3 regions of the Halomonas sp. GD1P12 genome follow, and region 1 is predicted to be linked to each of the others. Evidence: predicted binding sites of a transcription regulator. Region 1 holds the regulator's gene; each other region holds the start of a gene.
The links. The regulator PhoB, encoded in region 1, activates phosphate uptake and scavenging genes when phosphate is short. The targets are predictions, from matches to a motif close to TGTCATANNNNTGTCANA.
Positions count from the first base shown of each region.

Region 2: the regulator PhoB is predicted to act here: its motif matches at 1,334-1,351, upstream of ugpB (sn-glycerol-3-phosphate ABC transporter substrate-binding protein UgpB).
Region 3: the regulator PhoB is predicted to act here: its motif matches at 1,705-1,722, upstream of OCT39_RS06430 (Na/Pi symporter).

Region 1 is NZ_CP107007.1:3,698,585-3,701,857, forward strand. Features, by position in the region: gene OCT39_RS17000 (hypothetical protein) at 1-93, opposite strand, end outside; gene phoR (phosphate regulon sensor histidine kinase PhoR) at 392-1,690, opposite strand; gene phoB (phosphate regulon transcriptional regulator PhoB) at 1,694-2,383, opposite strand; gene ubiA (4-hydroxybenzoate octaprenyltransferase) at 2,483-3,273, opposite strand, start outside.
Region 2 is NZ_CP107007.1:241,762-245,034, forward strand. Features, by position in the region: gene ugpB (sn-glycerol-3-phosphate ABC transporter substrate-binding protein UgpB) at 1-1,247, opposite strand, end outside; gene argE (acetylornithine deacetylase) at 1,452-2,621, shown strand; gene OCT39_RS01210 (hypothetical protein) at 2,903-3,214, opposite strand.
Region 3 is NZ_CP107007.1:1,381,233-1,384,505, reverse strand. Features, by position in the region: gene OCT39_RS06440 (PA0069 family radical SAM protein) at 1-203, shown strand, start outside; gene OCT39_RS06435 (hypothetical protein) at 210-461, opposite strand; gene OCT39_RS06430 (Na/Pi symporter) at 472-1,644, opposite strand; gene OCT39_RS06425 (winged helix-turn-helix domain-containing protein) at 1,787-2,098, shown strand; gene OCT39_RS06420 (bile acid:sodium symporter family protein) at 2,095-3,045, opposite strand; gene OCT39_RS06415 (heavy metal translocating P-type ATPase) at 3,042-3,273, opposite strand, start outside.

The DNA.
Region 1 (3,273 bases):
ATGCTCGGTGGTTTGTGCAAAGGCCATCGGGCTTGCCAACAGACCAAACGCAATACCTACGACACCCGCTTTCTTGAGTAGCTCCTTGGACATCATATTCCACCTCCTGAATTGCTGTGGTACCGCTTAAAGTAAGAAAGAGTGCCTTGCGGCGGACTACTTTGAAGCAGCTGTCTTTCTTACTTAAATCTTTGCAGAGGCTGTGCCATAAATCCAATAAAAAATTAAATTACTTTAAAATCAATAATATAAAACATTACAAAACCTGTACAATGCGTTCCATGTGGCTGTATAGGCGCTCTGAAAGTGGCTAAAAATGACACATGAGCATTCCTGTACCACTCTTACATGCCATATTGACACACTTGTACAGGTGTTGTTTCAAAGAGGATCAGCTTAGGCGGGCGGCGGGGAAAATACAGCGGAAGGTAGCGCCAAAGCCCGGGCGACTTTCGATCGAAAGCCGCCCGTCGTGGCGAATCAGCACATGCTTGACGATGGCAAGCCCAAGGCCGGTACCGCCGGTGGCCGTGCTGCGCCCTTTATCGACGCGATAAAAGCGTTCGGTCAGCCGTGGAATGTGTACCGGGTCGATGCCGTGACCGTTGTCCTTGACCTCGATACAGGCGCCGCCTTCGGCAAGCTCGGCGTAGCGCAGCGTAATCGTACTTCCCCCCGGGGCGTAGCGCACGGCGTTGAACACCAGGTTGGACACCGCGCTTCGTAGCTCCTGCTCGCTGCCGATCAGCCGCGCGTCGCTTTCGATCTCGAGCGCGATCTGCTGGGGCGTTTCGTGCTGCTGACCGGACAGCGCCCGGGCGTCCTGACACACGCTTTCCAATAGCGGCCCCAGTGCCAACGGCTGGTGATCCTTGCCGCCCTGATCAATCTCGAGGCGCGAAAGCAGCAGCAAATCGTCGACCAGATTCTGCATGCGCAGGGTTTGCGCCTGCATCTGAGCGACGCTGCGGCCAAGTCTTGGCGGCAGTTGATCGCTCAGATCGCTGTAGGTTTCCAGATAACCGGAGAGCACGGTCAAGGGCGTGCGAAGCTCATGGGAGACGTTGGCGACGAAATCCTGGCGCATCTGCTCCAGCCGGTGCAGCCGGGTAATATCTCGCGCCATCAAGAGCCGCTCATCGTCGCCGTAAAGCGTGATCTGATACTCGAGAATGCGCCGTTCGTCGATGGGTGAGGTGAGCGTTAGAGGCTCACTGTATTCGCGGGACGAGAAGTAGCGCACAAACGCGGGGTCGCGCAACAAATTGGTGATGTGCTGGCCGCGGTCATGGGCGGTTTGAAGCCCCATCATCTTTGTGGCGGCGCTGTTCCACCACTCCAGGTCGCCGTGACGGTCGAGCATGACCACGCTGTCGCGCATCGCCTCCGACGACTCCTGAATACGCGCAAGCGTGGCTCTGAGGCGGCCCTGAGTGATGCGCTGACTTTTCTGGTAGCGGTAGAGCCGGTCCAGAAGCTCGCCCCAGAGCCCGGGCCCGGCGGGTGGCTCCTCGCTCGGCGTAAGCGTTAGCCATAGATAAAGCGCGCGCAGCTGGCGCAAGTGGTAGAAAAGACACACGCCGAGCCCGGCGGCGAGGCCCAACCCCGGCGCGCCAAACAGCCAGCCCATGATCACCCCGAGCGTGGCAAGCCAGGCGATACGCCAGAGTTCCCGGCTCCACAGGTGCACGCGCTAGCTCCGGGCGGAGAAGCGATAGCCGGTGCCGCGCACCGTCTGAATCAGGTTCTGATGAGCATCGCCCAGGGCCTTACGCAGGCGACGAATGTGAACGTCCACGGTGCGCTCCTCGACGTAGACGTTGCCGCCCCATACCTGATCCAGCAGCTGGCTGCGGGTATAGGCGCGCTCCTGGTGGGTCATGAAAAATTGCAGCAGTCGGTATTCCGTCGGCCCCATGTCCAACGCCTTGCCGTGAGCGCTGACCCGGTGGCTTACCGGGTCGAGCAGCAGGCCGTTGATTTCCACCGGGTCCTCCATGCCGCGCGGCGTGGTACGCCGCAGCACCGCTTTCAGGCGCGCGACCAGCTCTCTGGGAGAGAACGGCTTGGTGATGTAGTCGTCGGCACCCGCCTCGAGCCCCTGGATCTTGTTGTCTTCCTCGCCCTTGGCAGTGAGCATGATGATCGGAAGCTCGGCGGTGGCCTCTTCGCGCTTGAGGCGACGGGCCAACTCGATGCCGCTGGTACCGGGCATCATCCAGTCGAGCAGCAGCAGATCCGGCTGGTTGTCGACCACCAGCGCGTGGGCATCCTGGGCGTTATCGGCTTCGAGCACGCGATAGTCCGCCATCTCCAGCGCCACCGCGATCATCTCGCGAATCGGCGCCTCATCGTCGACGATCAAAACGGTTTTGGCGGTCATGGGCGGGCCTCACGGTGTCCAGGCAAAGTGGTCGATGACATATCGGTGACAATCACACCATGAGCGAGTGACAGTTTTATGACACCCGCTTTTGCCACCTTAGCCCGCCACCGGCCAAAAGCTCAAGGCGAGCCCGGCGAAGAGCACAAGCCCCGACCAGTGATTGTTCAAAAACGCCTGAAAGCAGGCCTCGCGCTCGCGGTGAACGATCAGGCGCTGCTGATGCACGAAGGTGGCCGCCATGGCCACAAGGCCCAGCCAGAAAAAACCTCCCAGACTTATAGCCCACCCCACCCAGGCCAGCAGTAACAGCGTGGCCGCCTGCAGCAGGCCAATGATCAGCCGGTCGGCCTGGCCAAACAGCACTGCGGTGGATTTGATGCCGATCTTCAAGTCGTCGTCGCGGTCCACCATGGCGTACTGGGTGTCATAGGCGACGGTCCACAGCACGTTGGCCAGAAATAGTACCCACGCCTCGAGCGGCACGTGACCCAGAACCGCGCCAAAGGCCATGGGGATCGCCCAGGAGAACGCCGCACCGAGCACCACCTGGGGGAAGTGGGTATAGCGCTTCATGAAAGGATACGCGGCGGCAAGCAAAAGCCCGCCCACCGACAGCAACACGGTAAACCAGTTGGTCAACAGCACCAGAATGAACGACACCGCCACCAGCGCGATGAACAGCACCTTGGCTTCGGCTTCCCCGATGCGCCCGGTCGCCAGCGGCCGGTTTTTGGTACGTTTGACGTGGCCGTCGAAGTGGCGATCGGCGTAGTCATTCACCACGCACCCTGCCGCGCGCATGGAGTAGACGCCGGCGATAAAGATCAACAGCACCCCGCGCCCCGGCACCCCCTCGGCGGCGATCCACAGCGCCCAGAGCGTCGGCC
Region 2 (3,273 bases), 320 kb from region 1:
TCGCCGGCCAGCACCGCCTGGAACTCCTCGTCGAGCACCATGCGTACCTGCGGGTAGTTGCCAAAGCGCAGGCCTTTGGAGTTCTCGGTGGGCTCGTTCAGGTTGATCTGCTCGATAGCGAGATCCGCACCCGGGTTCTCCTCGTAGTAGCCCTGCTCCTGGCTCAGCTCATACGCGGCGGTGGTGATCGGCAGATAGCCGGTGCCCTGGTGCCACTCGGCCTGTACCTCGGGAAGCGACAGGTACTCGAGGAATTCGGCCACGCCGGCGTACTCGTCGTCCTCATGACCGGAAAGCACCCACAACGTCGCGCCGCCGATGATCGAGTTCTGCGGCGCGCCCTCTACGTCATCATAGTAAGGCAGCATGCCGAAACCGACCTCGAAGTCGGAGTTGGCCAGCACGTCGGCGCGCGAGGCCGAAGAGTTCATGTACATCGCGCAGTCGCCGGCGTAGAACGAGGGCGCCGCGTCCGGGCCGTTGGCGGGGCCGGCGTAACTGTAAACGCCACTGTCGCTCCACTCCTTGAGTTGATCCCAGAAGCGCGCCTGCACCTCGCCGTTGAAGACGAACTCGGTGTCCAGCCCGCCAAAGCCGTTTTCCTGGGTGCCGATGGGCTGATTGTGCAGCGCCGAGAAGTTCTCGAGGCCAATCCAGTTGGCGGCATAGGCCATGGTAAAGCCACACGACGCCGCGCCTTCGTCGACGATCTGTTGGCCCATCTCGCCCATTTCCGCCCAGGTGGTCGGCGGGGTTTCCGGGTCGAGCCCGGCGGCCTCGAAGGCGTCCTTGTTGTAGTAGAGAATCGGCGTGGAGGAGTTGAACGGCATCGAGAGCATGTTGCCGTCGGTGTCGGTGTAGTAGCCGGTCACCACGGGCAGGTAGTTGTCTGCGTCGAAGTCGTTGCCGTGTGCTTCCATCAGCTCATACACGGGGTAGATGGCGCCCTGGGCGGCCATCATGGTGCCGGTGCCGACTTCGTAAATCTGTACGATGTGAGGCTGCTCGCCGGCACGGAAGGCGGCGATGGTGTTGACCATGGTCGCTTCGTACTCACCCCGATAGGAGGGCGTGACCTGGTACTCATCCTGAGTGGCGTTGAAGTCCTCGGCCAGGGCGCTCAGGCGCTCGCCGAGCTCGCCGCCCATGGAGTGCCACCAGGTGATCTCGGTAGCGGCCTGGGCGGACATGCTCAGGCTTGCCGCGGCGATACCGACGGATAACGCGCGTAACGTGAAACGAGACATACATCACTCCTTGTGGGCCCGGGCATGGCCGGGCGGCGCAGTACGTTTATTGAGCTTGTGAGGTGCACTGAACAGTAGTGAGTCTATATGACAAATTGATGAACGATAACCGGACGAAGGTTCAAGGCTCATGCCACTTTGGCAGTAGGCGAGCGCGGTGGGCAGTGCTAGGGTGGTGGCAACGCGCTTAACCCGAGATACGTCATGACGAATGCAGAATCGCTTCTTTCCCAACTCATCGCCTTCGATACCACCTCCCGCGGCTCCAACCTGGCGCTGATCGAATTCGTCGAAGGCTATCTGGCCGAGTACGGCGTCGCCTCGGAGCGGGTCATGAGCCCCTGCAACACCAAGGCGAATCTGATTGCGCGTATCGGCCCGGACGCGCCGGGTGGGGTGATGCTGTCGGGCCACACCGACGTGGTGCCGGTCGAGGGCCAGCCCTGGTCGACGGACCCGTTTACGCTTCACGACGGCGGCGACGGCCGGCTTTACGGCCGGGGAAGCTGCGACATGAAAGGCTTCATCGCCTGCGCGCTCGCCATGGTGCCCGAGTGGGTGAAGGCGCCTCTCAAGCAGCCCATCTACTTCGGCTTCTCTTATGACGAAGAGATCGGCTGCGTCGGCGCGCCGGAGCTGATCAAGCGCTTTTATGAACACTACTCCACCACGGCTCACGTCATCGTCGGCGAGCCGACCCTGATGCAGCCGGTGGTGGCGCAAAAAGGCGCGACCAACCTGCGCACCACGGTCACCGGGGTCGAGGCGCACAGCAGCCAGGTCAACCAGGGCACCTCGGCGATCCACGTGGCCGCGCGGCTGGTGAGTTTCATCGAGGACACCATGACCGCCCTGGTCGAGGAGGGCCGGGTGGACGAGGCCTTCAACGTGCCCCACACCAGCCTGCACGTCGGCCGGATCAAAGGCGGTACGGCGATCAACATCATGGCGCGCGAATGTACCTTCGAGTGGGAGATTCGTCATTTGCCGACCGAGACGTTCGACGAGGTGTTTGACCGCTTCACGCAGTACGTCGACTCACTCAAGGCAGAGCTTTTAGCGCGCGGCAAGCAGGTCACGATCGACACCGAGGCGCTCAACGTCACCGTGCCGGGCCTGGCCGATCGCGACAACGCCGCCGTGCTGCGCCTGGCCCGGGATCACCTGCCTAATGAGTGCTGCAACCACGCGGTGGCCTACGCCACCGAAGCCGGGCAGTTCCAGGGGCAGGGGCTGCAAACGATCATCCTCGGGCCGGGCAGCATCGCCCAGGCTCACCAACCCGACGAGTACATCGAGAAAAGCGAGCTTGTCGCGTGCGTCGAATTCATGACCCGAATGGGTAGAGCGCTGGAAGCGCCGTTCGAGGGGTAGATGAAAGCGGTTTTGGCGGGGTGATAGAGACAGGGGGCGGTGCCGGGCAGCCCTACACGACCCTACACGAGGGCGCTGTGAATACCTCCCTGTACGCTACTTTCGCCATCTGACCGCCAAGGACGGCGGGAATGTCGGAAACGAAGGGAACGGTATTCCGACCTTGGCGAAAGACCATCGTTACGGGCTGCCCGGCACGGCTGGTTGGGTAGCATAGCGAGCTCGACACTAACGAAAACACCCGCCATGAGCGGGTGTTTTGGTATCGTCAAACGTTTCTGTCAGGGCGAGGAGTGCTCTTCAAAAAGCTCCGCCTTGGCGTCGCGCATCACCTCCTCGCAGGCCTGCTGGTGGGCAAGCTGGGTGATCAGACCCTGGGTGACTTCGAAGCCTTTCATCAGGCAGGTATCCACCTCGGCGAGGCTAATGGCAGGCGTTACGTGACAGTCGATTCTGACCGTACGGCCGCCGCCCTGAAGGCGGTCGGCGAAGCGCCGCAGTCGCCATGCAAGCCTTTCTTTCCATCGGGCCGCGTCTACCGCGCCCTCGTTTACGCTGAACGTGCACTGCCATTCCGGTCTGTATACCTTCATGCGAACCTCCGCTGCGTCTGGAAAGAGAGTTGGGTCGTGTGTCGTACTCCGTCTTTTTT
Region 3 (3,273 bases), 1.5 Mb from region 1:
GCCTGATTCGCCAGTGCCGGGGCGGCAAGACCAACGAGGCGGCGTTCGGCAAGCGCTTTCGCGGTGAAGGCGTGTTCGTCGACATGATCGAGCAGCGCTTCAAGCGCGCCAGCCGTCAATGGGGCATGCAGCCCCGCGCCGAGCAGGGGCTCAACACGCGCGACTTCAGGCCACCCCGCGCTCAGGGCGACCTGTTCGACTAGCCAGCGCTAACGGTTCGGGCCGCGCCGCGCCTTGAGCTCGTCGAGCACCAGCGCGAAGAAGCCGCGAATCTCCTGAAGCTTCGGCCTCGCCTCGACCATCAGGGTGTCCATCTTTTCGAGCTCCTGAGTCTGGGCTTCTCGGGCGTCGAGCTCAGCGCGAATTTCGTCGATGATCTCCACCGAGTCGTTCAACATCGCCTTGAGTTCGGCGGTCGAGGTGGTGTGCAGGCTTGGCCTGGAACCTTGTTCAATACTCATGGCGCCCTCCTTACAGTACGGTAACAGCGATCAGCAGGGCCGGCAGCGCGATGAACACGCCCAGCACCCAGCCGGCGGCCAGCGCCTTGCGCTCGGCGGCGACCCGGCCCAGCCACTGCGCCCCTTTCACCGGTAGCAGACGCAGAAACGGCAGTCCGCCGATGATCAGCACGGCGCACAGATTGAAAAGCAGATGCACCAGGGCGATCTCCAGCGCCAACAGCGCCGTGGCGCCGGAAATCGCCGTGGCGGCCAGCAGCGCCGTCATGGTGGTGCCGATATTGCTGCCGATGGTGAACGGATAGATCTGGCGCAGCGTGAACGCGCCAGAGCCGGCCATGGGCACCATCAGGCTGGTGGTCGTGGAGGACGACTGCACCAGCATCGTCACCAGCGCCCCGGAGGCCACGCCGGTGAACGGCCCGCGGCCGATGGCGCTGAGCATGATTTGCCTGGCGCGCCCAACCATCAGCGTCTTCAACAGCTTGCCGATGTAGCGAATGGAGAGAAAAATCAGCGCCACGCCGATGACGATCAAGGCGATACCACCGGCCACCGCCGGCAAACTCGCCACCAACTGATCTGCCGTGTCCGTCACCGGCTGAGTCAGCTGGCCCACGATATTGACGTTATCCAGCGAAAGATCGGCATCGCCATAGAAAACGCCGGCCACGGCGCCGGCCATGCGCTCCAGCGGGTGGAACAGGATCTCGATGGGAAGCAAAATCACCACGGCCAGCAGATTGAAGAAGTCGTGCACGGTGGCGGCGGCAAAGGCGCGGCGAAACTCGTTCTTGTCGTTGACGTGGCCCAGGCTCACCAGCGTATTGGTCACCGTGGTGCCGATGTTCGCCCCCATGACCATGGGTACCGCCACCGCGACCGGCAGCCCCCCGGCCACCATGCCAACGATCACCGAGGTCACCGTCGAGGACGACTGGATCAGGGCGGTGGCGACGATACCGACCATCAGGCCGACGAAGGGGTTGGTGGCGAACTCGAACAGGCGCTCGGCGTGATCGCCGGTGGCGAGCTTGAAGCCGTCGCCGACGATGGATACCGCGCAGATCAGAAAGTAGACTAACAGCAATAGCGTGAGCCACTGGCGCAGGCGGCCCTGCTTCTCCTTTTGCGCCGGGCGAGCGTAGCTCTCTGGCGCGGCGCGATGGGTCGTCTCTACCATGGTGATCCCTCCGGCGGTTGGCAACGTGGGGCACGTTCACCCTTCACGTTGCGCGCCGCAGGTGACAGCCTGATGACGCCCGCGTGACCGCGCTCACTTATTTCGATTAACGCCCTCCCCAACCATCGAACCGGAACGCCCAATGACAAAGCCCTTGAATGAGCCACTGAGCAAGACCCGATCGAGTTTCTACCGCCGCCTCTACGTCGCCCACCTGATCGACCAGGGCGTGGCCAGCGTGCCGGCACTGATCGAGGCCACCGGCATGCCCCGGCGCACCGCTCAGGACACGATCAAGTCGCTCGACGAGCTCGATATCGTTTGCGTTTTTGAGGGGCAAGAAGGCGAGCGGCACAACATCGGCCGCTACGTGATCGAGAGCTGGGGCGCGATCGACCGTGGCTGGGTAAAAGAGCACGCCACAAGGCTGGGCGAGGCGCTGGGCTACTGCTAGCGCTTATCGCTCACCCAAGTGCTAGTGGGGCGACGGACGAGCAGTCTGGCCGCCAGCGGCGAGGTAATCATCTGGATGACGGCGAAAAACGCCGCGGGAATGGCGATCTCCGGCGAAAGCCCGGAGGCCGCGACGAACGCCGCCGCAATGCTGAACTCCTTCTTGCTCGTGGTAAAGAGATACGCCACCACCTCTGACCGCTCATTGGTGATCAGCCTGGACGCCGTGCCCACTGCGTAGCCTGCCAGGTTCAAACACAGCGCTGCGGCAGCGATCACTAGCGCGTAGGCGCCGTACCCCAGAATGGTCGCGGCGTTGGGCCCCACCACCGCCAGCAGTATCAGCAGATAGATGATAGAGCCCAGCCCCGCGTAGCGGTCGTCAAAGCGGGCAAGCGTTGTGCTGAACCGGGTGCGCAGCGCCACGCCCAGAAGCGTCGGAACGAAAACGATCAGTAAAAGCTCGACCACGATGGCGAAAAGCGGCACGTCGAGCTCGATGCCGGTAAGCGCGAGAAACAGCAGCGGGACCAGCAGCGGTGAAAGTGCCGTAGTGATCGCGTTGAACACCGCCGCCATCGCCACGTTGCCCCGCGCCATCAGCACCAGAAGCGGTGATGACACGTCGGTGGGCAGCGTGCCCAGAAGCGTCTGCCCCGCGGCGAGCGCCCCGGTGCCGAAAAAGAGCCGCCCGGTCAGCCAGCCCAGTAGCGACATCGGCCCGTACACCAGACAAAGCGCCAGCAGCGGCCGCGAGGGGCGGCGCAGCACCGCGCCGACCTGATGGGCATCGAAGGTCAGGCTGATGACGAACATCAAAAGCGCCAGCAGCGGGCCAATCAGCGGCGCCAGCGCCACGCCCGCCGCCGGGTACAAAAGCCCCAGCGCGGCCACCGCCATCACCAGCCATAGAAGCTGCGCCTCGACCCAGACGATGACCCGGCTCATGGCGAGGCCTTTGCGGGGTCACCGTCGACCGGCGCCCAGGCGAGCCGGGCGGCGTTCAGCGTCACGCTTAAAGAGCTCGCCGCCATGGCCAGCACCGCCGCCAGCGGCGGCACCGCCATGACGATGACCAGCCCCAGCGCCAGGGTGTTGTACACCGCCGAGAACACCAGGTTCTGGCGCATGACGTTGCGGGTACGCCTGGCCAAGCGCAGAAGCTCGACCACGCCG